Regions from separate parts of the Paraclostridium sp. genome, predicted to be linked through region 1. Evidence: riboswitches for the same ligand, from Rfam matches in the RefSeq annotation. Region 1 holds a riboswitch; each other region holds the start of a gene.
The links. A riboswitch is a leader RNA that binds a small molecule or an ion and turns the genes downstream of it on or off. The one in region 1 is predicted to bind lysine.

Region 1 (7,886 bases):
CCATTTACTGAGTTTATTAATAATAATATACTCGTAATACTTATGGATATTACAGATGATAAAACAAATATTCTTGAAATGTCTGAAAATGTCTTAACAACTCTTGGCAGTTTTTTATTTTTTTGGCTATTTTTCATCTTTTGCCTCCTATTATCAACAAATCATACATATATTCTAATATAATAAATATACCAAATTTGTATTAAAATAGCAATTCTTATTAGTAACATTACCTCTACTTAGTTAATAAATTAAATTAAGACTAACTTTAAAAGGAGTGATTCATTTGCCATGTCTTCCTAACTTAGGTTCTAAAGCGCCTGATTTTAGTGCTAATACAACATTTGGACCTATCAAACTATCAGATTATAAAGGTAAGTGGGTTGTATTATTTTCCCACCCTGGTGATTTTACCCCTGTATGCACAACAGAGTTTTTGTGCTTTGCAAAATATTATTCAAACTTCACAAAAAGAAATACAGAATTAATAGGACTTAGTATAGATAGTAACAGTTCTCACTTGGCTTGGGTTTATAATATATATATAAATACCGGCGTTGAAATTCCATTTCCTGTAATTGATGATAGACGAATGGAAATTGCTGGGTTGTATGGAATGATTTCAGAACCTATGAGCGATTCTTCCACTGTTAGATCTGTTTTTATAATTGATCCAAATCAAATACTACGAACAATTTTATATTATCCATTGACTACAGGTAGAAATATACCTGAAATAATAAGGATTATAGATGCACTCCAAACTTCAGATGAGCAAAAAGTTGCAACACCTGCAAATTGGCTACCTGGCATGCCTGTTATACTCCCTGCTCCAAAAACTTATAAAGAGTTAAAGCAGCGAATTAATACTTGTAAGAAAAATAAAAAATGTGTCGACTGGTACCTTTGTTTTGTACCAGATGAAACTTCAACTCCAGAAGTTCTTAAATCATATGAATCTATTTCTAATAAAAAAAATACAGCTAAATCCAGACCTCAAATTGATTCACCTTCTAACTATGTGCCACAAAACCCTAAATGTCCAGATATAAATAGAATTGTTGGTGAATATGTATTAGGAGACCCTACTAGTGTAGATGCTTTTTTACTTGATTTTGTTATTTATGCATTCGCTGAAATAAAATCTGATGGTACTTTATTTATTCCAACACCTAGATACTTACGCCAACTTTTAGCTTTAAAAAAAGATAATCCTGACTTAAAAGTAATAGTAGCTATCGGTGGTTGGGCTCAGGATGGATTTTCTGATGCTGCTTTAACACCAGCGTCTAGATATAAATTTGCAAGAGAGGTCAATAATCTTATAAAACAATATAACCTAGACGGTATTGATATAGATTGGGAGTATCCAGGCAATAGTGCTTCTGGAATTAAATCAAGACCTGAAGATAGAGAAAATTTTACACTTCTTCTAACAGCTATACGAGATGTTATCGGCTATGATAAATGGTTAAGCGTAGCAGGTACTGGCGATAAAGCTTATATAAATAAAAGCGTAGAAATAGATAATATCGCTCCATTAATAAACTATTTCAATTTAATGAGCTATGACTTTACTGCTGGCGAAACTGGAGCTAATTCAAGAAAACATCAGTCTAATTTATATGAATCTAAACTTTCCATACCTGGGTATAGCGTAGATAGCATGGTTCAAAATTTAATCGCTGCTGGTATGCCTTCTCAAAAAATATTATTAGGTGTTCCATTTTATGGTAGATTAGGAGCTACAATCACAAAATCTTATGATCAACTTAGAAAAGATTTTATAAATAAGAATGGATATATATTTAAATTTGACAAAGAAGCTCAAGTTCCATACTTAGAAAAAGATGGAGAATTTGCAATGTCATATGATGATATACTTTCTATATATATAAAATCTCAATATGTAGTAGATAATTGTTTAGGTGGTATATTCTCGTGGATGTCTCCATATGATAAAGCAAATATACTTGCTAAAGCAATGAGTGATGGTATTAATGATCCTAATGAACTGAAACTTGAAATAGAAGACATTTATGGACCTACTGTGTTAAGCTAAAAAATAGTCTATCATTTTGATAGACTATTTTTTATATTTCGAAAATTTAAAGTTGTTTTTTAATTTATATTTACATTTTCAATTTCTGTGATATAATAAAAAGCATATCAAACAAAACAGAATATAACTAATGGTAGAGGTTGCATTATTAAATAGTACTATTATCGAGGTTAAGCTCCTGTGAAATAATAAGAAAGGTAATAATGCCGAAATGTATAAGTTATGCTTTAAGCTTATATGTTGGGGATATGCATAATATGTATATCACTGTCACTTTTTTGTGGAGGGCTATCTTTAGATTAAGTTATTATATTGATTTTATAATTTCAAGTCTAGAAGGTCTATTTATCTTCTAGACTTTTTTTATTTTCATTCTCCATTTTGAGTTATATTCTTAAAATTTACTGGAGGTATTTTATGTTAAAAAGAGAAAAAAGACAAGCTTCATTAGGTGATTCACTTTTATGTATAGGTTTCTTAATATTTGTATTATCTATATCATTAACAAAATTAGGAGTCTCAGCCCATATCCCTTTAGCTTTAGGAGGTATTTTTAGTGGTTTTGTCGCTGTCTTTAAATTAGGTTTTACATGGAAAGAACTTGAAGAAGGTATTTTAGCTACAATCGGATCTACAATGCAAGCTATTATAATACTTTTAATAGTAGGTATGTTGATTGGTACATGGATAATTTCTGGAGTTGTTCCTAGTATGATTTATTGGGGGTTAAATATATTATCTCCTGGAATTTTCTTAGTTGCTACAACGGTTATTTGTTCTATAGTTTCTATCTCAACTGGTTCATCTTGGACTACTGCAGGAACTATCGGAATAGCACTTTTAGGTATAGGTAGCGCACTTGGTATACCTAAAGAAGTAATAGCTGGAGCAATAATTTCTGGAGCATACTTTGGAGATAAAATGTCTCCACTTTCAGATACTACAAATTTAGCACCTGCTATGGCAGGTACAGATTTATTTACACATATAAAACATATGCTCTATTCAACTGTACCCGCATACTTAATAGCACTTGTTATATATGCTTTTATTGGTTTTAAATATGCAGGTCAAGCTATAGATAGCAGTCAAATACATCAAATACAGCAAGCATTAGCTTCAAGTTATAATACATTATCTCCATTGCTATTATTAATACCTGCAATAGTCATAATTATGGTAATTTGTAAAGTTCCCGCTGTACCAGGACTTATAATAGGTACATTACTTGGAGGAATTATTGCTATAGTTTTCCAAGGAGCATCATTTAAAGAAGTTCTAGAAGTTGCTCAAGTTGGTTATACATCTAATAGTGGTATGATATTTGTTGATGAACTACTAACTCGTGGTGGTCTTGATAGCATGTTAGGTACTGTATCTCTTATGCTTTGTGCTTTAGCAACTGGTGGAATATTAGAAAAAACAGGAATGTTAGAAGCTTTAGCAACAGCTATCCTAAAATTTGCAAAAGGTACATTTGGACTTGTTGCTGCAACAATATTTACATGTATAGGAACTAACCTTGCTGTTGCTGATCAATATTTAGCAATAGTTATGCCTGGTAGCATGTATAGAGAAGCATTTAAAAAACAAGGTCTATGCCCAGAAAATTTATCTCGTGCCCTAGAAGATAGCGCTACTATAACTTCTCCTCTTATACCTTGGAATACATGCGGTGCTTATATGAGTGCAACTCTTGCAGTTAACTCATTTGCATTTTTACCATATGCATTTTTCAACTTATTATGTCCTATAGTTTCATTAATTTTAGCTGCTACAGGATTTGGTATTACTAAATTAGCTAAACAATCAAAAGATGAAGTTCAAAAATCAATTGCATAAATAAAAGGATGGTTATGTAACCATCCTTTTATTTTTTATATCCTATTATAGCTGCTCCTAATGCTCCAATAATCTGTGTATCCTCTGCTATATATATTTTTTTACCTAAATTTTGTTCTAACATATTTACAAGAACTTTACTTTTTGCGACTCCTCCTGTAAATGCAATTTCATCTATTACATCAATTCTTGCTAACATCGATTTTGATCTATTCGCTATAGATTGTAATATTCCAGATGAAATAGATTCTTTAGATATATTTTTAGCTAATAAACTTATTATTTCCGATTCCGCAAAAACAGTACACATACTAGATATTATTTGTGGTGTAGCACCTTTTGCTAAATCATCTATATTTTCTACATCTGTTCCTAATAAATTAGAAGTTACCTGTAAAAATCTACCAGTACCAGCTGCACACTTATCATTCATTATAAAATTAGATACATTCCCATCGCTATCTAAATTTATAACTTTGCTATCTTGACCACCTATATCCAGTATAGTTCTTATATTATTATTCAAGAAATGAACACCTTTTGCATGACATGTAATTTCTGTGACTTTTTTATCAACAAAATCCATACTAACTCTTCCGTATCCAGTTCCTATAACTTTTTTTATATCATTTTTATCTATATTTTCACTAAGCTTATCATAAACTTCAAGTGATGCAGCCTTAGGACTCCATCCTGTAGGTATTATAATTTTTTTTATTATATTTTCACCATTAAATAAAACTCCCTTAGTTGCTACAGATCCAGAGTCTATTCCTATACTATACATAAAATCCCCCTATTTCTAGTCTATCATTTCTATAAATGCTTCAAATCTAGTTCTTAATTGTTCTGTATCTGACTTTGAATAATCAGTTTCTATAGCCATATATGGCTTATTTTTCACATCATTTACAAATTTTTTAATTCTATAACTTTCTACATTAAAAGTGTGACATGCTTGAAGTACAACATCTATTACTCCATCTACTTTATATTCATCTATCAATCTATCTAATAATTCTACTCTTGCATCGTTGTTAACCATACATGAACATGCTATATTTATGTATTTTTTAGCTATCGCATCTATAGGATCTGGATTATTTTCATCTACTAATTCATCATTAGATCTTATCCCTCCACAAAGTTCATATGCAACTACAACTGCACCACTATCTTCTAAAGTTTTCACTATTTTTTCGCTTATTCCTCCAATTGGACACCCTGTAATTAAAATTCTTGGCTTATCTTCACTTACAGGTCTTTCTCCAGCTTCATATTTTGCCTTTATAGATGTTATCATATCTCTTATACTATCTTTTAATTCATCTCGATCAAATTTGAATCCAGAATTATATAAAACTTGGTGCATGTCGTACCCATTCATTGGTGGTGGTACTAACTTTCCTAATTCATAAAATTCCTTTAATAACCTTCTTTCCTCATTTTTATCTTTTATTGCTTCTTTTAAATCCTCATCAGTTATTTCAACTGAAAATCTATTTTCTAATTCTTCTTTTAGAATCACTATTTCATTTTTCCAAAGTTCATATGCAAATCTACCATTTTTACTATTTGGAAGTTGCATTAAATGCAAATCTTTTATCTTTGCTAATTCTTCATACATTTTTTTCTTTCCATCACATGTTGTCTCTGCTATTAATAAATCTGAGAAATAAAAATATGGACATGTATCTGTTATCGCATGCCCAAAACTTGACTTTATAAGTGGACAAAGATTTCTTGGTAGTATTTTTTCAGCTTCTGGTATTGGTTCTTCACTAACTCCACAAACACCTACTGTAACAGCCTTAGCTGCCATAGGTATTTCAACCGGAGTAAAAGCACAAAATACACCTACTAATTTTTTTCCACTTTCTTTTAATTCTTTTGCTTTTATAAATCCATTTCTTCTAGCTTCACTGAATTCTTCAAATTTTTCTGGTAATGATATCATATTATTTCCCCCAATAGTTATAATGATTTACAATGCAATTTTATCATATGCATACTTTTAATGTACAATAGTAAAAACCTATTCTAATCATTGGTAGTATAGTTTTTTACTATATTATCTATTGCCTTATTATTATAAATACCATATATGCTAAATAAGTTAAAATCATTAAAGACCCTTCGATTTTATTTACTTCTTTCTTAGTAGTTGCAAATATGTATACTAGGATAGATACTATAAGCATCACAAACATATCTACAAACACTATAGGATGAACTGCTATATTATTAATAAAAGATGATATTCCTAATACAAATAATATATTAAAAATATTTGATCCAACTACATTCCCCATAGCAATATCACTTTCACCTTTTTTAGCCGCAACAACACTAGTTACAAGTTCTGGTAATGATGTCCCTATAGAAACAATAGTAAGACCCACTAAATTTTCACTCATTCCTAGTGACAAAGCTATAACAGTTGCATTATCAACAACTATTTGACCACCAAATATAATTCCAACTATACCAACTAAGCTTATAATTAAACTCTTTGGTATAGATGATTTAGGATTCCCCTGCTCAATTGGCATTTCTTCTTTTGAAGTTATAGCCATTTCTAAAAGGTAATACATAAATATAGAAAACAGTGCTAACAACATAAGTCCATCTGATCTAGTTAGTTCATTTTGACTATAACCTTGAAACCTCACATCATGAGATAATATTAAAAGAACTAATGAAGATAATAAAATGAAAGGAAACTCTTTCAAAATTGTAGTTTTTTGTACTTTAACAGGCTTTATTACAGCTGCTATCCCTATCACTGCTAATAAATTAAATATATTAGACCCAACTACATTAGCAATAGCTATATCATTATTTCCTTTTAATGCAGCCGTAACACTTACCGCTGCTTCTGGGGCACTCGTACCAAATGCAACTATAGTAAGTCCTATTATTATAGTAGGTATTCTCAATGCCTTTGCTACTGATGAAGCTCCACTAACAAAAAAATCTGCAGATTTTATAAGTAATATAAATCCAACGATAAGTAATATATAGCTCATACATTTTCTCCTTTTTAAATTTTAAACTTATATTAACCATATATATATTTATTTATAACCTTATTTTATATATCAAGTTAAATTGTACTAATACAATTTAATTTTTTTTGATATATATACTAATAATCTTATTTTAATAGTAATATATACTTATAATTTATTTTAAAGGAGATTTTCATATGATAAAAAAAGTGGCTGCTATTCATGATTTATCTGGAATTGGCCGTTGTTCTTTAACAGTTGCAATTCCTATATTATCAGCTTTAAAAGTTCAATGTTGTCCATTTCCAACCGCTATACTTTCTAGTCAAACCGGTTATCCTAAATATTCTTTTTTTGATTTAACATCTCAAATGGATGATTATAAAAATACTTGGGCTGAATTAAATATAGATTTTGATTGTATATACAGTGGTTTTTTAGGTTCCATAGATCAAATTGACATAGTTTGTAATTTTATAAATAACAATAAAAATTCACTAATTATTACAGATCCAGTTATGGGTGATAATGGATGTTTATATCCAATTTTCAATGATAAAATGTGTAAAAAAATCAGAAATTTAGTAAAAAAATCAGATATAGTTACACCTAATCTAACTGAAGCATTAATATTAATAGACAAAGACTTTACCAATATAAATTTATGCAAAGATGAACTTATATCAATAGCAAAAAAAGTATCTGATTTAGGCCCTAATAAAGTTATTATTACAGGAATAATTTTAGATGGTAAAATTCATAACTTATCATTTGATAAAGACTTAAATGAAGTTCATTTTACAACATCTAACTTTAATAATATATCTTATAGTGGTACTGGTGATATATTCACATCTATAGTGACTGGATTATTGTTAAATGGATATTCTTTAAGCTACAGTGTTGATAAAGCTAGTGAATTTATACATAAAGTAGTTTTATATACATCAAAGTTAAGCTCAGATAGAAAT
Region 2 (8,505 bases), on a different contig from region 1:
TCCACGACCGAATGATCTCTCTCCGGTAGATTGAATTCCTTTTACTGCTGCTTCTATCATATTAGCAAATTCTTCTATTGTAATTTCATTTTTAAATCCTATAGATTTCCCTGATGCTCTAAATGCAGAACCCCATATTGGACCTGAAGCTCCTCCGCAATATTCCATAATCACCATAGAGCAATCATTTAAAAACTCACCTATATTTAAATCTTTATTTGAAAGTATAGTTTTCCACTCTCTTTTTAATTGTTTAAACCCTTTAGCAACACTCATACCAAAATCTCCATCTCCAGCATGAGAGTCTAGTTCACAAAATGGAATTTCATTTTTTATTATAATTTCACTCATCTTATCTACTATATATATCATATTATCTAAAGTTAATTTTTCATTAATTTTTGCAAATGCCACATTAGTTTCTACTTCAAAACATGCATCTTTAAAATTTTGATTATCTTCATTTATATCTATATAATTTACCATTTCAACAGGTCCTGAAACTTTAAACCCGGGAGCTTCACTTGCTTGTGATAATAATTTTTTTAATTCTTCATCTAACTTCATTATAGATACAGATGCGCCATCCATATCGATACTAGTCATATAATTACCCACAAAAGTCCTGCATATCTTAATATTTTTCTTAGCTAACTCACGAGTAACAGAATTATTAAGTAAGTATAATTCTTGTAGAGGAGTTCCTCCAAATCCATTTATCATTAAAGCTATTTCTTCTTGATTTTCATCCTCTATTTTTAAATCTTTCAATATAGCATCTACCATTTTTTTAGCTAGTTCATCTGCTGTAGACATTTTTTCTCTTCTTATTCCCGGCTCACCATGTATTCCAACTCCAAATTCTAATTCATCTTCACCCAGCTCAAAAGTTGGAGTTCCTTTTGCAGGAACTGTACATGATGTAAGTGCAAACCCTAAACTTCTAACATTATCAGCTGCTTTTTGTGCTATAGATTTAACTTCTTCTAAACTCATTCCGAGTTCCGCTGCCGCCCCAGCTATTTTGTGTACAAATACAGTACCTGCAACCCCACGTCTACCTACAGTGTATAAACTATCTTCAACTGCAATATCATCTTCAACTCTAACATAATCTACATTTATTCCATCTTCGCTAGCTAAATAAGCAGCGTTTTTAAAGTTCATCATATCTCCACTATAGTTTTTTATTATTAATAATGTTCCTTTTTTACTAGCAGTAGATTTTATAGCTTGATAAACTTGTATTTGAGATGGAGATGCAAATACATCTCCACAAACAGCAGCGTCTAACATTCCTTTTCCAACAAATCCCGCATGTGCTGGTTCATGACCACTACCACCACCACTTATTAAACTTACTTTATTTTCATTTATATTTTTTCTTTTTATTACTTTATATTTTTTTATAAATTCAAGTTCTGGATGTGCCATAGCTATTCCATTACACATTTCCATAACTATATTTTCTGGTTTATTTATTATTTTTTTCATTCTACATACCTCTATTGTTTTTATATTCTCTACCTATTTTATCAGCTGTTATAATAGATGCAGCTACAGACTCTATATCTATAGGAAATGGCATAGCATATATTGATTCTTCTGGTATACAAGCTTTTTCTGCCACAGCTAAAGCTTCTTCTTCATTAATGCTGTCTACACCTATATCTTCTAAGCATACTGGAAGACCTATTTCTAAACAGAAATCCAATACTTCATTTATTTCTTCTGTTGGTGCATTTTCTAAAACTAATTGTGCTATTGTTCCAAAAGCAACTTTTTCACCATGGAAATATTTATGTGTTCCTTCCAACATAGTTAATCCATCATGAATTGCATGAGCTGCTGCTAGTCCTCCACTTTCAAATCCTAAACCTGATAAAAGTATATTTGTTTCTATTATATTTTCTAATGCTTGAGTTACTAAATTACATTCGCAAGATTGTTTAGCTTTAACTCCATCTTTTAATAAAGTTTCATAGCATAACTTAGCAAGTGCTAAAGCTGCATTAGTGCCTATAGCAGATTCACACATTTCTTCTCTAACTCCACAAGGTAATCCTGCATTTACCTTAGTAAATGAATTAGATGTAGCTCTTGCCTCAAAATATGTTGATAATGCATCTCCCATTCCTGAAACTAAAAATCTAGTTGGTGCTTTAGCTATGACTGTAGTATCCACCAATACTACACTTGGACTTTGTTTGAAATATGCATAATCATCAAACTCGCCTTCTGGCGTATATAATACTGCTGAATGACTTGTAGGTGCATCTGTTGCTGCTATAGTTGGCACTATTATTAAATTTTCACCTTCTGCTACACACTTAGCAGTATCTATTGCTTTTCCTCCGCCAAGTCCAATTGTACAAGAGCACTTATTACTTCTAGCTATTTCTTGCAATCTAGCTACTTCTTGTCTTGAGCACTCTCCTTTGAAATTACTTTCTACGAAAGTTATATCAAACTTTTTAGCTGTTGCATCTAATTTATTTTTAACACGTTGTATATCGTCTTTATGAGCAATTAATAAAGCTGAATCTCCAAATACTTTTATAAAATAACCTAAATTTAATAATTCATCTTGTCCCTGTACGTATTTTGTAGGGCATATAAATGCTTTTCTCATTTCAATCTCTCCTTCGCATTTTTTCAAATGCTATTATTTTTTAAGTTATATTTATTATAATATCGTTTTCACAAAATTTCATTGGACTTCTATGTTAAAAAGTTACGATTTATAACCGTAATTTTTTGATATAAAATAGTAAAATTGTAATTTATCTACTTTTTGTAATTTTTTTAACAACATAAAATTACCATTTTACATTACCTCTTTAAACAATGTTTTCTATATAAAAATGGAGTTACTCCCTCATGTTTTTTAAAAATCTTTATAAAATATCCAGCCTCACTAAAACCAAGTTCTTCACTAATTTCATTTATATGCATATCAGTTTCTTTTAATAAACTTTTTGCCCACTTAATTTTTAATTTAGGTATATACGTTGAAAAATTTTCTCCTAATTCTTTAGCAAACAATCTGCTAAAGTAACTTGTGCTTACATGGCATAAGTTAGCCATCTTATCCATAGATATATTTTCACTTTTATTATTATAAATATAGTCTATTGCCGGTCTTAATGTTTTACTTACACAAAAATCTTCAGTATGATCAGTATCAACATCTACAATACAGCTATTTATAATAGCATTAGACATTTCCCTTTGAATATTTCTTATATTTTTCATACTATATCCTTTAAATGTATTATTATCTATTTTAGAATCATAATTTATAGCTTTTTGATACATATCTAAAATTAAGTTTTTATCTAGAGATTCTTCAATTATATAATTAGATAAATAAAATAGCATATTTGAAGTACTATTTACCTCATCATAAGACAATACAGGTAGTTCATCATAATATTCTTTTAACTTTCCTAAATCATCTTCACCATATGATGACTTATCGGATACACTTAATATTTGTTCTAAATTTCCGCAAGTTTTGTCATCTGATAGTTTCACCTGCCCAGCCATAATTGCTCCTATATACTGTTCATCTATAATAATTGGAATTGCAACATCTACTATATTATAATGGCATAAATAAATATAAGGTCTATTTAAACGTACAGCTTCTAAACCACCTCTTGAATCACATTTTCTACAATATTTTGATAGTTGTGTATCTGATCTAACCATTTCACAAAATCTATGACAACCACTATGTTTGCTAATAGGATTTCCCTTGTAATCTACTACAACTATTGCCATCTTACTAACTAAAGAAATATAATCTTGTAGGTTATTCCACTTTTTTAAATCTATTATTTTCTGTAAGCTTAAGTTTTCATTTCTCACGTTACATACTCCTTTAATAGTATTTTGTCTAATTAATATAATATTTTATCATAGATATCATTTAGACAACAAAAAAGATATACAATCAATCTTGAATGTATATCTTTTTATAAATAATAAATATATATATCTATTTTAACTTAAAGTTTATAGTAACTGGATTATGGTCTGTATACTTAAAATCCATATTATATCCTTTTACATTTATAACATCTATATTATCAGAAACTAAAAATCCATCAATAATAGATAATAGATTCTCGCCTTTTTTATATTTAATATCCATTGTTCTAGATGTTGGAGTATTTGCATCTACTGCCCATCTGAAACCATTTGGATCAAAATCTTTTGGAATATCTTGTAACCATGCTGGTTTTTGTTGAGTTGTATCAAAGTCTGAATAACTCGTCCCTGGAATTTGTTGGTTAAAATCTCCCCCTAAAACTATATAGTTACCTTTCTTATATTCATTATTTAGGAATTTTTCTATAAAATCTAACTGCTGTAATCTTACTTTACCTCCTTTATCATAAGCTGATAAATGAGCATTTATAAGTACTAATTCCTTACCATCTTCAACTGTAGTTCTACTAACCATCATACATCTATCTAGGTCTGCTAATTGTCTTAAAAAGTTCTCTTTTCCTGGTAAGTCATATCTTGTATTTTCATCTATATGGTATTTTGACATAGTAGTTAATCCACCTAAAACTTTACCATGAGGTTTAGTTATTGGAACTGGAACCCAAGGAACTTTATAGTTTATAGCAAACATAGAGCCATAATCCTCAAATTTATTTTTGTAGGATTCATATTGATTCACATTAAAACTTCTTGTTGATTCCTTATCTACCTCTTGTAAAAAATATATATCTGAATCTGAACGTTTCATATAATCTATTATTCCATTTAAATCTTCATTTACTCTTTCTTCACTTACAGCTCTAGACATAGTTCCTCCATCCATGAAGAAATCTACATCTTTATCCGTTCCACAATAACCTGTATTTAAAGTTGTTATAGATATTTCATCTTCTTTTTCAACTTTCTTAGATTGATTATTTTCAATTTCTATAGAAATTTCGCTTTCAGGCTTATAGTCTGTGGCCACCATAAATAAAAAATACCCTCCAAATATTACTGCAATTACCCCTATGATACTTAATATAACTTTAACCATCTTTATATCCCCCAATATTTTTTATTCTAACCAATACTTTTGTTGTATGAAGTTTAAATTTTTATATACAATCTATATTACCATATTTTTCACATTTTTTTAAACTTATGCCTTGTATATACTTATGTTATTTAAAATATCAGAAAAGATTTAAAGTTGCCAATATAATTATTGATATTGACTTATTTAAAATATGATTTATAATATAATACAACAAGTAGATAACTGAGATAGAGGCGCGAAGCTTAAAAGTAATATTATGGAGGTAAGCTCGATGAAGTAATATGAAAGGAAATTTCGCCGAAGTGAATAGGTAATGCTTTAATACTATTTGCTGGGCTTATATAAAATATATATAAGACTGTCACATTTTTGTGGGGAGCTATTTTCAATGAAAACGTACGGTACGTTCATACTTTTAGTATGATATTTTCGTATAAAGTCATGAGTATAGCCTCATGGCTTTTTTTATTGTTATAAAGATTTATATTATCTTAGTTACTTATTTATAATTGACACCATGAGGAGGATAATTTAAATGAGTGAACAAAATCATGAATTAAAAAGAGGTTTAAAAGCAAGACACTTAAATATGATTGCTTTAGGTGGTTCTATTGGAACAGGTATATTTCTTGCTATGGGAGATACACTTCATCAAGCAGGTCCAGGTGGTGCATTAGTTGCCTATGGTATCATAGGTGTAATGGTTTATTTCTTAATAACTAGTTTAGGAGAAATGGCAACTTATATGCCTATATCAGGTTCATTTAGTTCATATGCAACAAAATTTATAGATCCAGCACTTGGTTTTGCACTTGGGTGGAATTACTGGTATAACTGGGCTATAACAATAGCTGCTGAAATGGTAGCTGGCTCTTTAATAATGAAATACTGGTTCCCTAATATTCCTGGGTTTTACTGGAGTATATTATTCTTAGCCATAATTGTTGGTTTAAACTTTTTATCAGCAAAAGCATATGGAGAATCTGAGTATTGGTTTGCAGGAATAAAAGTAGTTACTGTAATTATATTTTTAATAATAGGAGTTTTAATGATTGTTGGAGTTATGGGTTCAGATGAAATAGGATTCCACAATTACTTTATAGCTGATGGCCCATTCCACGGTGGAATGAAATCTATATTTGCTATATTCTTGGTAGCAGGTTTCTCATTCCAAGGAACAGAACTTATAGGAGTAGCTGCTGGTGAAAGTGAAAATCCAGAAAAAACTATACCTAAAGCTATTAAATCTATCTTTTGGAGAATATTAATATTCTATTTAGGAACTATAATTGTTTTAGGCGCTATAATACCTTTTACTGAAGCTGGTGTTTCAGAAAGTCCATTCACTATGGTTTTTGCAAAAGCTGGAATAGCTGGTGCTGCTTCTCTTATGAATGCAGTTATATTAACTTCGGTATTGTCTGCTGGTAACTCTGGTATGTATGCTTCAACTAGAATGCTTCATTCAATGGCTACAGAAGGACTTGCTCCTAAAATTTTTGCAAAAACTAACAATAGAGGTGTTCCTGTAAATGCTTTAATTTTAACTACCATCGTAGCTTCTGCATGTTTCTTAACTGGTGTATTCGCAGAAAGTACTGTTTATGTTTGGTTAGTTGCTGCATCTGGTCTTGCAGGATTTATTGCTTGGGTTGGTATAGCAGTTTGCCACTATAGATTTAGAAAGGTATACATCCATCAAGGTCACGATTTAAAAGAATTAAAGTTTAAAGCTAAATGGTATCCTTTCGGACCAATATTAGCACTATTAATGTGTATTATAATTATAGTCGGTCAAGGTTATTCTTGTATAACTCCAAACGGTATTGATTGGCAAAATTTAATAGCTTCTTATATTGGAATCCCATTATTCTTTGCTTTATATATCGGATATAAAGTTAAGCATAAAACTAAAGTTATTCCTTTAGATGATGTTGATTTAACTTATAATGATAGTAGTCAATGTGCTTTAAATCAAGTAGATAAAGAAATATCTGAATTAAATTAATAAAAAAAGACATTGCTATAAATTTATAGTAATGTCTTTTTTAGTTTTAAAAATTATATTAACATAAATCTACAACTTGAACTTGATATACAACTGTAATTATTTGACCTGGTACCATAGTATTTAAATTAAATCCTGCTGAAGGATTATAATCTGTATGAGCTACTCCATTTACAGTTACAGATCCTAAAACAAATACTGAGTTGTGAGGAGTGTAGTCTACAAACACTACATCTGTAGCATTTATATTGCCAATATTCACAATTGTAATTGTATACGTTAATTTTTCACCTATAGTAGCATATTGTTTATTTACTGTCTTAGTTACATTTAAATTACCATATGCAATATTAGTTGTTACTGTGTTTGAATAAGTTGTATCACTATATGGTGATTGTTTTGGATCTACTAAATATTTAAAAGGTATAACAGCTTGATTTGTTACCTGATTTGTAGGCGGAACCGAAACTACATTTGCATCAAATTGAACTATTACCACATTCCCTACTCCTATATCTCCTATACTAAATCCGATAGTCGGATCAAATTCTGGTTTACTTACACCATTTACAAATACAGATCCTGTCTTGAACTGTGCTCCTATAGATGGTGTATCTTGGAATAATACTTCACTATCCATAACATTACCAATATTAGTAAGTGTTACTGTATAAGTTAGAATATCCCCTATCGTAGCAATTGGTTTATCTACCGTTTTAACAGCTGTTATTTTTCCTAAAACTACATTAGTTGTTACAGTGTTACTTAGTTGAGTTTTAGTTGCAATAGTTCCACTAGGGTCTATCTTATAGCTAAATTGAATCTGAGAAGTATTAGTTACATATGATGGTATCGGTAATGAGTTTATCTTAGCATCAAATGTTACTGTTACTGTCTGATTCGGACCTAAGTCAGACAAGTCAAATCCAATTGTTGGATCAAGTGATGGATATAACACATTATTTATTCTAACGCTTCCTGATATATACGTTAATGCATCTTGTAGTACATCTACAAAATATAAGCTCGTTGCATTTACATTACCTGTATTTATTATTGTAGAAGTATAAGTTACTGTATCATCTACTTTTGCGTACATCTTGTCAACTGATTTTGTATTAGATAAACTTCCTAGGTTTATATTCGTAGTTACAGTGTTAGATGTTGATGATATTGGATAATAACTTCCTTGTGGATCTATTTTATATACTCCATTTGATGTTGCATAGTTTGTTACCTGATGAGGAGATGGTAATGTTGTTACTATTGCCTGAAATTGAACTAATGAAGTATTTCCAGCAATAAGATTATTTGGTAAATCAAATCCAGTTACTGGGTCATAGTCTGGATAACTTATACCATCAATTATTACCGTTCCTGATTTAACCACAGCTCCATTAGATAAAACATCTGAAAAGAATAATTGAGATATAGTTGTATT
Region 3 (6,825 bases), on a different contig from region 1:
AAGATATTTAAATGTTGCTGTGTACTTACTTAAAAGTTTATCTTTAAATACCATTATTAGTAATATAGATATACTAATATATAAACTTACATTAATTAATTCTATAATTATAGCACTCATATTTATCACCTATTTTTTATCCATTCTTCAAGTTCTTTTATATCTTCATCACTTATAGAATCTCCCTCTCCTAGAGTGGATACTATGCTTTTTAATGATTTATTATGAACAAAGTCAAAAAATTCATTTGTTTCAAACTTTACATATTCATGTTCCTCTACTAGCACAGTGTATGTGATATTTCTTCCTTCTTTTTCAGATTTTAAAAAATCCTTTTCCACTAATCTGGAAAGAACTTTTGCTGTTGTTGGCTTTATCCAACAACATTCTTTCAGCATATAATCACCTATTTCCTTAGATGATACCTTAGATGATTTTTGAGACCAAATAAATTTCATAACTTGGTGTTCTGTCTTAGGAATTTTTATCATACTATTACCTCCTTTTATTAGACATTTGTCTATATCCTTAATTTAATTCTATTAGACAAAAGTCTAATTGTCAACATAAATATCTACTATATAAAAAAGATTTATATTTACTTAAAGCAAGAGAATATGCTTTATGCTATAATTATTTAAATTATAAAAATCAAAACAGGGGGGGATATAATGAACTATAAGTTTGAATTTGATACTAAACAGAAAGTAATAGAACTTATAAATTTATTAATATTATGTTTTATGATAGGGTATCTAATTGTTAATTGGAACAATATAGGAGATACAGTACCATCTCATTATAATTTCACAGGTCATATTGATTCGTGGGGAGATAAGGGTACGTTAATATTGTTGCCTATATTGGCAGTTTTAGTAAATTGCTCTATGGGAATTACATTATTTATACCTCAATCTTTAAATATACCTGTAAAAGTAACTGAGCAAAATTATGCTAAAGTTTATGATTTAACAAGATATTTTATAAGCTTTGTGAAAACTTCAATTAACGTTTCTTTCTTTTATATAACTATTATGTCGGCAAATAGTAAACCTTTAGGTTCTTTATTTTTACCTATGTTTTTAATTTTAATATTTTTGCCTATTATTTTATATTATGTAAAAATTAGAAAACTAAAGTGAAATAAAAATAAAGGTATTGGCCATTTTCCAATACCTTCTTCTTACTCATCAATAAATATTTTTTATGAATTTAAGTGATTTTTCTTAATCTCACATAGTAACCCGTCTTCTAAATAAATTTCTAAAGCACATCCTACCATTGCTTTTACTGACTTATGTAACTTATCATAAGCTTCTTTGGAATTTGCATAATTTAAAAACTCTTTTTCGTGAACATATACCATAGGATTTATATCTAGAGCTATTTCCGTATACATAGTAGGACAAACTTGACTTACATTACCTATATCTGTAGAACCTACTGGCCCTTCTTTTCCTTCTAATATATCTGTTATCCCTACATTAATTAAATTCCTCTTTGTGATGTTTTGAAGCACTTTGTTGTTTATTATATTATCAAAAGGATTTTCAAAGTACCTATAAGTTAATTTAGCCCCTGTCATTAACTCTGCACCTTTTGCACAGTTTATAACCTTTTTAGTTACTTCGTTTAAATAAGTTCTTTCACTAGCTCTTATGTAAAACTTACAAGCTGATTTTTCTGGAACTATATTTGCAGCTTCTCCTCCATCTGAAACTATACCATGTATTCTAACATCTGATGTTACATGTTGTCTTAGTGCATTTATTCCTGCAAAAGTAAGTTGTACTGCATCTAATGCGTTAACTCCCATATGAGGATGACTAGCTGCATGTGCTGCTACTCCTTTAAAACTAAACTCTATAGAATCCATTGCCAAAGCCTTACAATTTATATTGTTAAAAGCTTCTATATGCATCTGATAACATACATCAATATCATCAAAAGCTCCACATTTAACTAAATCACACTTTCCTCCTGTACTTTCTTCCGCTGGTGTTCCTATTAATACAATTTTACCTTTAAAACTTGCCTTTAACTTGCTAAGCACTATACAAGCCCCTAATGTTGATGCTGCAATCCAATTGTGACCACAAGCATGAGCCGCTTCTTTATTTTCTCCATATCCAGGAAGTGCATCATACTCTGCTAAAAATCCTATGGTAGGACCATCATCATCTCCTAATTCTGCTCTAAATGCTGTGTCCATATTGCAGTAAGGATATATTGTTTTAAATCCATATTCTTTCATTTTATCAACTAGATATTTAGATGATATATACTCTTCATCTCCTAATTCTGGATTATTAAATATAAAATTGCATACTTCTTCTATCTCTTTTCCCAATTCATTTTCTATGCTATAAGCTTTTTTCTTTATGTTTTCTATCATAAATTTTCCCCCTATGTTAAAGTCCTATATATAATCCTGTTGTTAAAAATACCATTGTAGTAATTACTAGAACTACAATCAAAGGCATTATAAATCTAACCCATTTTGCCCAAGGAATATTAGCCAGTGCTAATGCTCCCATTAATACTCCCGATGTAGGTGTTATTAAGTTTGTTATACCTATTCCAAATTGAAAAGCTGTAACTATCATTTGTCTAGACACATCTACCAAATCTCCAAGTGGTGCAAGAACTGGTACTGTAAGTGATGCAAGTCCTGATGCTGACGGTATTAAAAATGCTATTAACCCTTCTATCAAGAAAGTTAAATTTATAAATATAGATTTTGGTAATCCATTTAAAATATTTGATGCAGAGTTTAAAATTGTATCTATTATATATCCATTTTCTGCTATTATCACTATTCCACGTGCAAATGCTATACATAGTCCTGCTGACATTAAATCTTTAGCTCCACTTATAAATGAACTAACTATCTCATCTTGACTAAGCCCTGATGCTATTCCTGATATTAAACCTATAGCCGTAAATATCATTGCAATTTCATTTATGTACCAACCTAATTTTAAAACCCCATACACCATAGTTGCCATACCTAATGTGAAAATTGTTATTACTATAGCTTCTCTTTTTGTAAATTTTTTTATATTTGTGTCATTACTCTCTATTGCTTCTTTATTAACTAATATATCTCTAACTAAAGATTTTTCTGGATTCTTTTTAACTTTATTAGCATATATCATTACGAATCCAATACTTATAATCATAAATATTATAAACATAATTACTCTATACTCTATCCCAGAACCTGGTGCTATATGTGAAAGTGCTTGTGCTATACCTACAGAAAAAGGATTGGTAGTAGATGCTGCAAATCCCGCTGCCGCTCCTATGAATACTGTTGCCACTGCGGTTAATGAATCATATCCCATACTAGTCATAAGTGGTATGAATATCATGTAAAAAGGTAGTGTTTCTTCACTCATTCCAAACGTTGTCCCACCTAATCCAAATAGCATCATTGAGATAGGTATTATTAGGAATTGGTATTTTTTCATTTTGTTTACAGTGTGAGCTATAATTGCTTCTATTGCTCCTGTTTTGTTAACTATCCCAAAAGCTCCTCCTACTATTAAAACAAATCCTACTACTTCTGCTGCATCTATAAATCCATTTATAGGTGCTGTAAATACATCAGCTATTCCTTGTGGATTTGACGGTACTTTTTCATAAGTTCCTGCTACAACAACTAATCGATTATCTACATCTTCTCTTTCAAAACTTCCACTTGGTACTATCCAAGTAAGGATTGCCATTACTACTATTAATAAAAATATTATTGTAAGTGTATTTGGCATAATAATCTTTTTCTTTTTTAAATTACTCATTTTCAATCTCCCCCATTTTTTAAATTAAGACGTTTAATTGTCTGTTTCCCTTTTGCTATCTTAGTTTATATAGGTGTGAAAATTTGTTTAATCAAAAAGCTCAACACGAGTACATGTTGAGCTTAATATGCTAAATACAACATACCTACATCTCCCCTTTATCTTACTTAAGATAGCTCTCCATCAAAACTTGGGATAATTTTGATGACAGTACTGTACTTATTAAATACAGCCCCAGCACTAGCTTTGGATACTAGAACTTCGGCACTTACTCCTTTTATATTGATTCATTGGCTTCCGACCTCTTCAATATTACTTTTAGTAAATGCGACCTCTACCTCAATCTTTTTAGATGAGGTAATTTTTATTAAGTTTTATTTGTTATGAATGATTATATCATGTTTTTATATAATTGTAAATATTTTGAATTTTTTACTTTTTTTGTAAATTAATTAATTAATTATTCATATCAATTATAGTGATGCTTTGTGCATTTGCATATACTGGGTAAGATCTTCCTTCTATTTTTTCAAATTTAACTGCTACTATTTGATTTTGTTTTATATCTGATGATTTAAGTGTTTTGTCTGAGTCTGCTTTTTTGATTATTGTATCTTTATTTATTACAACGTCTGCTATGTCGTATCTAACTTCTGGTTTTAAGTCTAGTGTATCAATTCCATTTTTAGCGTTTTCATCTTTGACAGCTTCTACTCTTATTATTAAGTTGTCTTCTTCTTGTTTTATGTTTGTTATTTTCCCCATAACATCTAGTTGTTCTGGTGTTGTTTGTACTTGATTGTCTTTTGAGTCCTCTGGTGGTTTTTCTGGAGTTGAGTTGTTTTTTGTAAATATCAATATTCCAATTATTGAAATTAATAATACTGCTATTAATGCGATTGTTTTCTTTTTCATGATTTTACCTCCCCTAAATATTTATGTTTTTTATTTCATATATATAATTTAAAACTATATATTGTTGCAACTATTATTTAAATTTTAATTATTATTTTAAAATTTACTATAATAATTATAACAAAATACCTAAGTAGAAGCGATAATTAAAAAAAGCACTGATTTGATAGGCTAAGCCTTCAAATTCAGTGCTTTTTCAAGGAGTAATGTTAATTACATCCTTATCCTCTTTTGACTTTTATTAAATATAGTTTGCAAATTAGCTATACCTCTAACCTTTGGGCGTTAGACTAGGGCTATTTGCACTCTAGTAGAGCGAGGAATCTAGTAGATTCATTATATTTAATGTGATATTTTTTCAAATATCTAGCCACCATCACTTCCAAAGGTACTACCAAAAGGTAAGATATTATCTAGCTTTTGTGTAGTCAGTGTTGGCTGATTGTTAAACTTAATTAACCATTCTTAAAAAGATTATACATATTATCTTAAATTTTTTCATCATAAACATTTTTTGAATAACTAATTATTGAATTAATAGTTCTTAGTTAATCTTCATGTTCATTATAGTATATTCAGTAGATTTACTATTTTCAACTCTTATAAAATTATCATGATGTGTAAATCCTACTTTTTCATAAGCTTTTATAGCACGAGCATTCCAGCTATATACTTTTAAAAATATATCTTTCATATAGTATTTTTTCAGTTCTATTAATTCGATTATACATTTTCTTACAAAACTTTGACCTATTCCACTTCCACATAAATTCGGTCTTAAAGACCATCCAACCCACATATCATTTTCTACTATCTGACATGATACATATGCAATTATATTATCATTTTCTACTAAAGCAAATTGCTCTACTCCCCACGAGTCACTATTGTTTAAATAGTCATTTAAATACAAATCATATACATTATATGGTTTATCATATCTCCATAAAAATATATGCTCTAATATTTCACTATTTAAACTAACGAGTTTACAATTATCAAAATTTATAATTATCCCTCCTATAAACATCCCTTTGATTTTAAATAGTTATAATATAACCTATTATATGTAGACTGTCCACGATAACAGATAATCTAATTGATAATTTTTTATTATTCTACTGGTGTAATCTTAATGTGTGGAAATTCACGATTCCACTCTTTAAGATTATATACTTCAAACTTTGATATAACTTCTCTTAAAATCTGATCTCCTTTTAAATTAAATGGCAATTGATTTTTTATCTTAGCTTTTAATTTTTTTCTCATAACCTCATCTATTAATTTATCTTCTATTAAAAATATATAAGATATTGGTTTATCTTTTTCATTTCCTCTGCAAGACCAAAGTACTAAGAGACTGTCATAATATTTCTTAGCAATACTTGCATAAAACTTTTCTGGTTTTTCTATTATTTTTTTTAACATAGCTTCTGGTCTTACTGCATTTGGTATATTAGAGTTTTTATATTCTATAAATAACACTTCATTGTTTAATTCTGTTATAAAATCAACATCATTTAACTTAGATTTATTAGCTAAATCATGAAATTCTAATACATATTCGCAATTTGAAAAATCAAATTTATACATTCCATTTTCATCTAATACTATTTTACTTTCCATAAACTAATCCTCTAAACTTTCTTCTATTACATCATCTAAGAGTTTAGAATCAGCTTTTATTATGATATTGTTGTCTAATTCTCCAAAGTACTCATTACTTTGCGATTTAACTCCATTTTCAGTTTTATATAAGCTATGGAAAAGAACTTTATCAGTTTTATTTCTTTTTATTTCAAAGTATTTAGCTAAGTTGTAGCTGTGCGTTGCTATAAATACTTGAACTCCCTCTCTTTGTAGTTCTAAAAATATATCTACAAGTACTGGTATAAGTGAAGGATTTATATTAGCTTCTGGCTCGTCCCATAAAAGTATAGTATCTTTTTCTATAAGTCCATTTCTTATTAATTTGTATAATAGTCCAAATTTACGAAGTCCTTCTGCTTCTAATGAAAATTCTATCTTTCTTTTGTCATCTTTTAATATATAGAAAGTATCATTTTCATATATTACAGTTCCATCTATTACTTTTGATATTATATCT
Region 4 (8,505 bases), on a different contig from region 1:
TAACATTTTAAATTTAAATTGAGTTGTTGATAAAATTCCTTCTTTAAACATAATATCTATGTTATTAATAGCTTTAGATATTATTTGTTGTTTTTCTTCATTTGTTTTACAATTTTTTAGTTGAGTTTTTAAATCTTTATTTTCTTTTATTGATTGTTCTGCTTCTTGTTTTATTTCAGGATATTTTTCAGTTATAAATTTTTGCTCACTTGGAGTTAGCTTTTCACCTTTTAATATTTTTATAGCTATACGATCTGCTTTCTTAGTTTCTATATTTATTTTGTTAGAAAATTTTTCAACATCCTCCATACCCTCTATTTTAATTTTAACTTGGAGTTCTGAAAGAACTCCTTTTTTGCCCATGATTTTTATGTTATTAATTGCAGTAGATATTATTTGTTTTCTCTCTTCATCTGTTTTACAACTTTTTAATTGTTGTTTTATATCTTGCATTTCTTTTTTTGATTGATTTGCAAATTGTTTTATATCTGGATATTTTTCAGTTATAAGACGTTGCTCTTTTGGATTCAATTTTTCACCTTTAATTATCTTTATAGCTATTAATTCTATATTTTTTAGTTCTTCCTTAATTTTTCCTATAAAATTTTCAGATACTATATTTTGAGTTTTATTTTGTAATTGTTTATTTTCTTCATTAGGTTTTATATTTGACTTTGTATATAAATTTGCATTGTAAGTACTTTTATTTACATTATTGATCATCTTCTATTTGCTCCTCAGGTGCAGTTTTTATTAATGTAAAATTAATATACTTATATTACCATACATTAATTACTTGTCTACCCTTCACAACTAGACAGTATAAATACCTTGAACTATAATAGTTTTAAAACTATACAATTTATTTAATTTATATATAAACAAGGTTAAAGTTTAGAAAGGATAGTTATGAGTAAAATAGGATTAATATTAGAAGGTGGCGGTATGAGAGGAATTTATACTGCTGGAGTGTTAGATTTTTTTATAGAAAAAGATATAGAAGTTGATATAGCAATTGGAGTTTCCGCTGGGAGTTGCCATGCCTCTTCTTATTTATCAAAACAATTTAAAAGAGCATATCATGCTACTGTAGATTATATAAATGATAAAAATTATTTAAGCTTTAGTAATTTAATTAAAACAGGTTCAATATTTGGTATGGATTTTATGTTTAACACAATACCCAATGAACTAAACATTTATGATTATGATACTTTTAATAAATCCAATACTAAGTTTGTAGTAGTTGCAACAAACTGCGAAACAGGCACCCCAGAATATTTTGAGTTAACAGATTTAAAGAAAGAAATTATTTATATGCAAGCATCTTGCTCTATACCTATGTTTGCAAATATAGTTGAAATAGATAATTATAAGCTAGTTGATGGTGGTGTTTCTGATTCTATACCATTAGAGTATTCTCTAAATCAAGGTTATAAAAAAAATATAGTTGTATTAACTAGAGACATTACCTATAGAAAAAATAAACAAAAATTTACTTCAGTTGTAAAACGAAAGTATAAAAAATATCCAAAACTTATTAAAGCTATTGAAAGTAGACATATCAACTATAATAAAAGTCTTGATTTAATAAATAAATTATCTCAAAGTGGAGATGTTCTTGTTATTAGGCCAAAGAACCCTGTTAAAGTTAGTCAAGTTGAAAAAAATATTGATAAACTTACTGATTTATATAATGAAGGCTATAATAATGCAAAAGAATTATATCAAGATATATTAGATTTTATAAATACATCTAAAAACTATAATTAATTTTAATAATTTTTATATATAAAAATAATAGCTGATGCGCTTATGTATTGTCATATGTCGCATCAACTATTAAAAATTTTTCTAATTACAATTCTAAGTTTAAAAGTTCTTCATAGCTCTGTCTTTTGCATATTAATTTAACTTCTCCATTTTGTACAGATACAACTGCTGGTTTTGTTATTTTATTATAATTTGATGACATAGAATATCCATATGCACCCGTTGAAGACATTATTAGTATGTCCCCACTTTCTATATCCATAATATCTGCATCTGTTATAAGTATATCCCCACTTTCACAACACTTACCTGCTATTGTTACTTGATTATTTTTTTCTTGGCCCATTTTATTGGCTATTGCACATTCATATCCTGCTTGATATAGTGAAGGTCTTATATTATCTGTCATTCCTCCATCTACACTTACATAAGTTCTTACATCTTTTATATCTTTTATAGACCCCACTGTATATATTGTACTTCCTGCATTCGCTACTATTGATCTACCTGGTTCTATTATTAAAATAGGTGTATCTATTCCTATTTCTCTGCATACTTTATTTGATCTTTTTATTATAGCTTCACAGAATTGCTGTATAGTTTTAGGTTCATCTTTTTCAGTGTAATAAACTCCTACACCTCCACCTAAATCAACTTCTTTTATATCTATATTATATGTTTCTTTAATTTCTTTTACTAAGTTCATCATTATTTTCACTTCATCTAGATATGGTTCAACATCAAATATTTGAGACCCTATATGTGCATGTATTCCTACTAATTCTATATTTTTATAATTTTTCATATTCTCTATCGCACTATGTAAATCTCCATTTGATAATGTAAATCCAAATTTAGAATCAATTTGACCTGTTTTTATATAGTCATGGGTATGCGCCTCTATCCCTGGAGTTATTCTAAAGTATATAAGTTGCTTTGTATTTCTTTCTTCACAAATTTTTTCTAATATATCTAATTCATAATAATTATCTACAACAAATCTTCCTACTCCAAACTCTACACCCATAATTATTTCTTCTATCGTTTTATTATTTCCATGAAATAATATTCTTTCCATTGGGAAATCAACCTTGTGCGCTGTATATAATTCTCCTCCAGATACTACATCAAGATACAATCCCTCTTCGTTTATCAAGTTGCACATATGCATTGGTAAAAAAGCTTTACCTGCATAAGCAACTCTATTACCACTTTCATTAACTCTAAAGTTATCTACATATTCTCTGCAATTATTTCTAACTAATTCTTCATCAAATATATATAAGGGTGTTTGATATTTTTCTTTAAGCTCTTCACAACTCACACCTCCTATATAAAGCTGATTTTCTCTAATAGACATTGTTCCTTGTAATTTCATTTGCATAACCTCCCATATTTTGATGTTTTGAGGTTGCTACAGGACATTTTAGTTTTCTATATAAAAAATCCCCTCTTAAGTCATCACTTAAGGGGGGATAATTATACTAATATAAAATACTATCTATTCCTCAAATGTAGCTCAACACAATTTACCTTGTGACAGTTATACATATATTCTATGCATACCCAGGATTATAGCCTTAAAGCTTAAGCTATATCCTTCGGCGATAGTTCCTTTCCCAATAAGTCATTGTGCTTACCTCATTATTGGTACTGATAAATATCGCGACCTCTACAATCAATATTCTTTTGTTAATACGTTATTTTACATATCAAATTTGTATTTGTCAATGTTTTTTCTGAATATTTTAAATAATTTTAAAATATTCATATTATAAATTATATTATTAAATTTTTACTCATTTCACTTATCTCTCTCATAATATCTATTTCAATTATTTTAATAAGTTCTTTATCAAGTATTACCTGCTTATAATCTATACATCCAATCACAAAAGGTACCCCTAATTTTCTAAATACATAAATTCTAGAGTTATCTTTATAAATCTTCTCAAAATCATTGTTTATTATACTTATTATCGATTTCATTTCTTCCATAGTTATAACTGATTTTACAAGATATTTTTCTATTATAGTAATTGCTAATAATTCTTTTCTTCCTATCATAGTATTAGATTGATAAAAATTATAAAATATATCTTTAGTATAATTACTTATAACTTTTTTATCTAACATAATTTCCATATTAAATTCTTTTGCATCTGTTTTTTTAGTAAACATATTTGCTATATCATCTAAAGACACATCATCTTTCATAGAAAGTATTAAATCTATTCTTTCTAATATTTTTTCTTTTGGAAAAAAAGTTTCCTGTCCTGTAAATGTAGATTTTTTTATAAACCACTCTTCAGGTATAATATTTTTTCTCTTCCATCTATATAATTGACCATAGGAAATATTCGCCTTTATCAATAAGTCTTTCTTTGATATTAATTCATCCATATTTTTGTCCTCCTTAGCCTATCTTAACATGATTTTTTACAGTTGAATTTTTAGATATATTAAGATTGCTAGTGTATTCTATATTGTCTATATTACAGTTGCTTATTATATCAACTTGTTTACCCCTTATATTTGTTATATCACAATTTTTAAGTTTAATATAATCGCCTTCTATAGTACTACATTTAAAACTTTTAGTTAAGATACTAGATAAACTTAAAAATGTTAAAATTGACTTATTGTTTTGCTTACGTATATTAATATTAGTAGCTCCAACTTCATTGCAACGAGACTTTCCTTTAAGATAGATAGTAATATCCTCTGAATTTATTAATCCATTGCAATCTATAGAACCATCTATCACTATGTTCTCGCATTCAATATCTCCATCTACACTTATATGTCCTATAACTCTTACTTCTTTAGCTTTTAAATTTCCTTTTATATTGGTATCTCCATATATTGTAACATTGTTACACTCAACGTCATAATTAAACTTGGCATCTCCACGTACTATTAAGGTATCTAGTTCACAATTTTTATCTACCGTTAAATCTCCATTTATTTTTAAATAATTTGATATTAAACTTCCTTTTATAGTTGCATCTCCATTTATTTTTAAACTTCCAAAGTCACAATTTCCACTAAATACTGCGTTTCCATTAACTTTAACTTGGCTAGCTTTTACATTTCCTGTTGAAGTTGCATCTCCCATAACACTTATCTTTTCATATTCTCCAGGGCTTATAAATCCATCACCCATTATTTTTATATCATGATTCATACAGTTTACCTCCTACCTTATATCTTATTTATGTTTTTTACTTTTGATCTATCGTCTACTTCAATAGTTCCACTATACTCAATAGTATCTATATTACAGTCTGCCCCTATTTTTATGTTCTTTCCTCTAATAATTTTCACATAACTATTTTCTAATTGTATATTGTCGCCTTCTATACTATTTACAGTTAGTCTATACAATTTTTTAGGTATCAATAAATTGAAAATACTTTGTAATAATCTTCTTTCATAACTTATATTTACTGTACTTGCTCCTATTTCATCTATTGTTGATTTTCCTTCTATTCTCAAGTCGAAGTTTTCACAATTCAAAAAACCTCCACAATTTATTACCCCATCTATATAAACATCTTCACATTCTATATCTGATAATACTTTTAAAACTCCACTTACATTAACTTTATCAGAATTTATACTTTTTAAGCATTTTAAAGACCCTGATGTATTTAACTCCTTAGAGTTTATATCTCCTTCTATTTTGCAATTTCCTGATGTTGAAAATTTTTCACTATCTATATTACCTGTAACTATTCCATTACCTGATACACTGAACTTGTTACATATTATATTTCCATGAATTTTACCATTACCTGATATAGATACTTTGTCAAATTCTCCACCTGGATATGTTCCCATTCCATTTATGTTAATTGAATTTAATTTATTTTCCATATAACATCCTCCGTAACATTGTTTTATTATATAATATTACATTAGCATAACATTGTTACACAATCAAGGTAAAAACTTATTAATTTTTATAAATAAAAAATCACCCTAATTTAAATCAGAGTGATCTTAATAATATTATGTTCCACAATATGTTCTATAAGAACAGTTTGTCACTTTCGGAAGCTTTGAATATTCATCTTGGTCTTTAGAATGATCATACGGTTTTGAAACTATTTCTATTAATTTTTGCATAACTTGAAAATCACCTTTATTCGCAGCTTCTATTGCTTCTTCTACCCTATGATTTCTTGGAATTACTGCTGGATTAGAATTTTTCATTAATTGATTTACTAATTCTTTCGATTGTGGCTGTCTTTGTAATCTTTCTTGCCATATCTTGTACCAATTATCAAACTCTATACTACTAAACATTTCTCTACCGTTATTTTTTTCAAAGGTTAAATATATAAAAGTATTTGTGAAATCTTCATTATACTTTTCCATCATGCTAAGAAGATCTTCAATTATAGCTTTGTCCTGTGCTTCTTCATTGAATAAACCTAACTTTGATCTCATTTTAGATAGCCAATTCAAATAATATATATCTGTAAAATCTGAAATTGCATCTTGTGCTATTTTTATAGATTCATCTTGATTTTCATGTAACAATGGTAATAAAGCTTCAGCAAATCTACATAAATTCCATTCACACATAATAGGTTGATTTTTATATGAATAACGTCCCTGAGTATCAATAGAGCTAAACACTGTATTTGGGTTATAGCTATCCATAAAAGCACAAGGTCCATAATCAATAGACTCTCCACTAATGGTCATGTTATCTGTGTTCATAACCCCATGTATAAATCCAACAGTTTGCCATTTAGCAACAAGGCTAGCCTGAGATTTTATTACTTCTTTAAGTAAATTAATATATTTATTCTCATTATCTTCTATATTTTTAAAATGTCTTTTTATTGTATAATCAGCTAGTTTTTTAATATCATCTATACTACCAAATTGGGCTGCATACTGAAATGTACCAAATCGTATATGGCTAGAAGCTACACGAGTTAATATGGCACCTTCTTGTATTTTTTCACGAACTACTGATTCTCCAGTCTTTATTACTGCTAAACTACGTGTCGTTGGAATACCAAGTCCATGCATGGCTTCACTTATTATGTATTCACGAAGCATAGGCCCAAGAACTGCTCTTCCATCTCCTCCACGTGAATATGGTGTTCTTCCAGATCCTTTAAGTTGAATATCATATCTTTCACCTGAAGGTGTTGTTTGCTCACCTATTAATAAAGCTCTTCCATCTCCTAACATTGTAAAATGACCAAACTGGTGACCAGCATAAGCTTGAGCAATAAATGAACCTTCTTCTATAGTTTCATTTCCTGAAAGTATTGATATACCTTTATAACTTTTAATCAAATTGCTATTTAATCCTAAAATTTTTGCTAAATCATCATTGAAAATTACTAATTTAGGATCTTTTACTGGATTTATATTTATTCTACTGTAAAATAACTTTGGTAACATAGTGTAACTATTATCTAGCTTCCATCCCATATCTACAATTTCTTTTTTATTTAACATATCTACTCCTTGTATATTTTATATTTGAAATGTATTTCTTTTATTAAATTAATATACCCTTATTCTTAATTTGAAATAAGTTTATTTATAGAAATAAAAAAACTGTGACTAAGTATTTTAACCCAAATACTTAATCACAGCTATAACATTCCCATTTTCACTATATCGTGAAATATTATAATTTATTTATATATTTAAAACTGTAATTCTGGATATAATAATTTAAATATTTTCATATTTCTTTCTATCTTTGGAAGATAGTATTGACTAGCATATGCTCTCCTATCAATAGTGTCTTCATCCCCATTTTTAACATTCCATTCTCGAATAACTGTTTCTAAACCTTGATTGTTAAATTTAGATACATAATATGCTCCTAGCTTTAAACTAGTTTGTGAGTCAACTAAATCCTTAGGTTTAAATTTACTCATTTTCAATTCTTTAGCTAATTTCATTGAAGCTTCATCACTAAATCTTAAAATCCCATTATTTGAATTTGACTCATATTTCTTATTATCAAATCTAGATTCAAAGTGCGCAAGTTCAGCTAATAAATATGGATCTATTTTATATTCATTAGCAATTCTTTTTATATCAGATTTATTTTCTATAGGAAATAATGCTGTTCTTATCGTAAAAATCACTCCTACTAATATAAGTACAATTGTTACTATGGTAGTCATTATTTTTTTCATATTAATTTCCCCTAATTTTTTTTAGTAACTATATCAAGATAATATTTAGATGTAATTAAATAATAAGTTATATAAATTATTGAGTAAGGTATCAATGTAGATGCCATTACAAATGTTGTGCTTTGCCCCATCATATCACAAACAACATAATTTGCTACAATACTATGGATACTTCCTACTAACAATGGCACGAAGAAGTTGAATCCAACTTGCTTATACACAGCTGATTTTATATCACTTTCATCTACTCCAATTTTTGATAATACATTGTATCTAGGTGCTTCATCTTGAGCCTCAGATAATAACTTGAAGAATATTACACTACCAGTACATACTAAAAATACTAATCCTACAAATACTCCTATAAATACTAATACTCCAGAAGTTGTAAATTCTGCTTTGAATGTTGAATAGTAAGATTTCATTAATCTACTAACTGATTTTTCATAATCTCCAACTGCATATTTTTCAGTTATTTTTGCGACTTCATTATCAAAGTCTTCACCATCTTTTTGATTAGTTATATCATATGTGTAGTAAGTGCTTACGT

Region 2: it holds a riboswitch for lysine, as region 1 does, so the genes downstream of both, ACRCYC_RS13680 (amino acid permease) here and nhaC (Na+/H+ antiporter NhaC) in region 1, are expected to answer to the same signal.
Region 3: it holds a riboswitch for lysine, as region 1 does, so the genes downstream of both, ACRCYC_RS00215 (YfcC family protein) here and nhaC (Na+/H+ antiporter NhaC) in region 1, are expected to answer to the same signal.
Region 4: it holds a riboswitch for lysine, as region 1 does, so the genes downstream of both, lysA (diaminopimelate decarboxylase) here and nhaC (Na+/H+ antiporter NhaC) in region 1, are expected to answer to the same signal.

What each region holds. Positions count from the first base shown of each region.
Region 1 is NZ_JBOFKN010000059.1:915-8,800, forward strand. Features, by position in the region: gene ACRCYC_RS03975 (hypothetical protein) at 1-137, opposite strand, end outside; gene ACRCYC_RS03980 (peroxiredoxin) at 278-2,062, shown strand; lysine riboswitch at 2,189-2,361, shown strand; gene nhaC (Na+/H+ antiporter NhaC) at 2,480-3,904, shown strand; gene ACRCYC_RS03990 (acyl-CoA dehydratase activase) at 3,933-4,691, opposite strand; gene ACRCYC_RS03995 (double-cubane-cluster-containing anaerobic reductase) at 4,707-5,861, opposite strand; gene ACRCYC_RS04000 (calcium/sodium antiporter) at 5,980-6,933, opposite strand; gene ACRCYC_RS04005 (pyridoxamine kinase) at 7,113-7,886, shown strand, end outside.
Region 2 is NZ_JBOFKN010000174.1:10,736-19,240, reverse strand. Features, by position in the region: gene dhaK (dihydroxyacetone kinase subunit DhaK) at 1-1,494, opposite strand, end outside; gene ACRCYC_RS13695 (glycerol dehydrogenase) at 1,496-2,632, opposite strand; gene ACRCYC_RS13690 (PocR ligand-binding domain-containing protein) at 2,833-3,873, opposite strand; gene ACRCYC_RS13685 (endonuclease/exonuclease/phosphatase family protein) at 4,004-5,053, opposite strand; lysine riboswitch at 5,277-5,446, shown strand; gene ACRCYC_RS13680 (amino acid permease) at 5,592-7,064, shown strand; gene ACRCYC_RS13675 (hypothetical protein) at 7,123-8,505, opposite strand, start outside.
Region 3 is NZ_JBOFKN010000008.1:222-7,046, forward strand. Features, by position in the region: partial or broken gene ACRCYC_RS00195 (hypothetical protein) at 1-120, opposite strand, end outside; gene ACRCYC_RS00200 (BlaI/MecI/CopY family transcriptional regulator) at 126-491, opposite strand; gene ACRCYC_RS00205 (DUF1648 domain-containing protein) at 672-1,142, shown strand; gene ACRCYC_RS00210 (M20 family metallopeptidase) at 1,205-2,395, opposite strand; gene ACRCYC_RS00215 (YfcC family protein) at 2,412-3,803, opposite strand; lysine riboswitch at 3,969-4,148, opposite strand; gene ACRCYC_RS00220 (hypothetical protein) at 4,260-4,718, opposite strand; gene ACRCYC_RS00225 (GNAT family N-acetyltransferase) at 5,263-5,748, opposite strand; gene ACRCYC_RS00230 (hypothetical protein) at 5,832-6,344, opposite strand; gene ACRCYC_RS00235 (AAA family ATPase) at 6,348-6,825, opposite strand, start outside.
Region 4 is NZ_JBOFKN010000205.1:16,941-25,445, forward strand. Features, by position in the region: gene ACRCYC_RS15695 (hypothetical protein) at 1-723, opposite strand, end outside; gene ACRCYC_RS15700 (patatin-like phospholipase family protein) at 910-1,773, shown strand; gene lysA (diaminopimelate decarboxylase) at 1,859-3,151, opposite strand; lysine riboswitch at 3,281-3,456, opposite strand; gene ACRCYC_RS15710 (DUF4004 family protein) at 3,553-4,176, opposite strand; gene ACRCYC_RS15715 (polymer-forming cytoskeletal protein) at 4,190-4,960, opposite strand; gene ACRCYC_RS15720 (polymer-forming cytoskeletal protein) at 4,978-5,652, opposite strand; gene ACRCYC_RS15725 (protein adenylyltransferase SelO) at 5,788-7,260, opposite strand; gene ACRCYC_RS15730 (transglycosylase SLT domain-containing protein) at 7,455-7,955, opposite strand; gene ACRCYC_RS15735 (ABC transporter permease) at 7,967-8,505, opposite strand, start outside.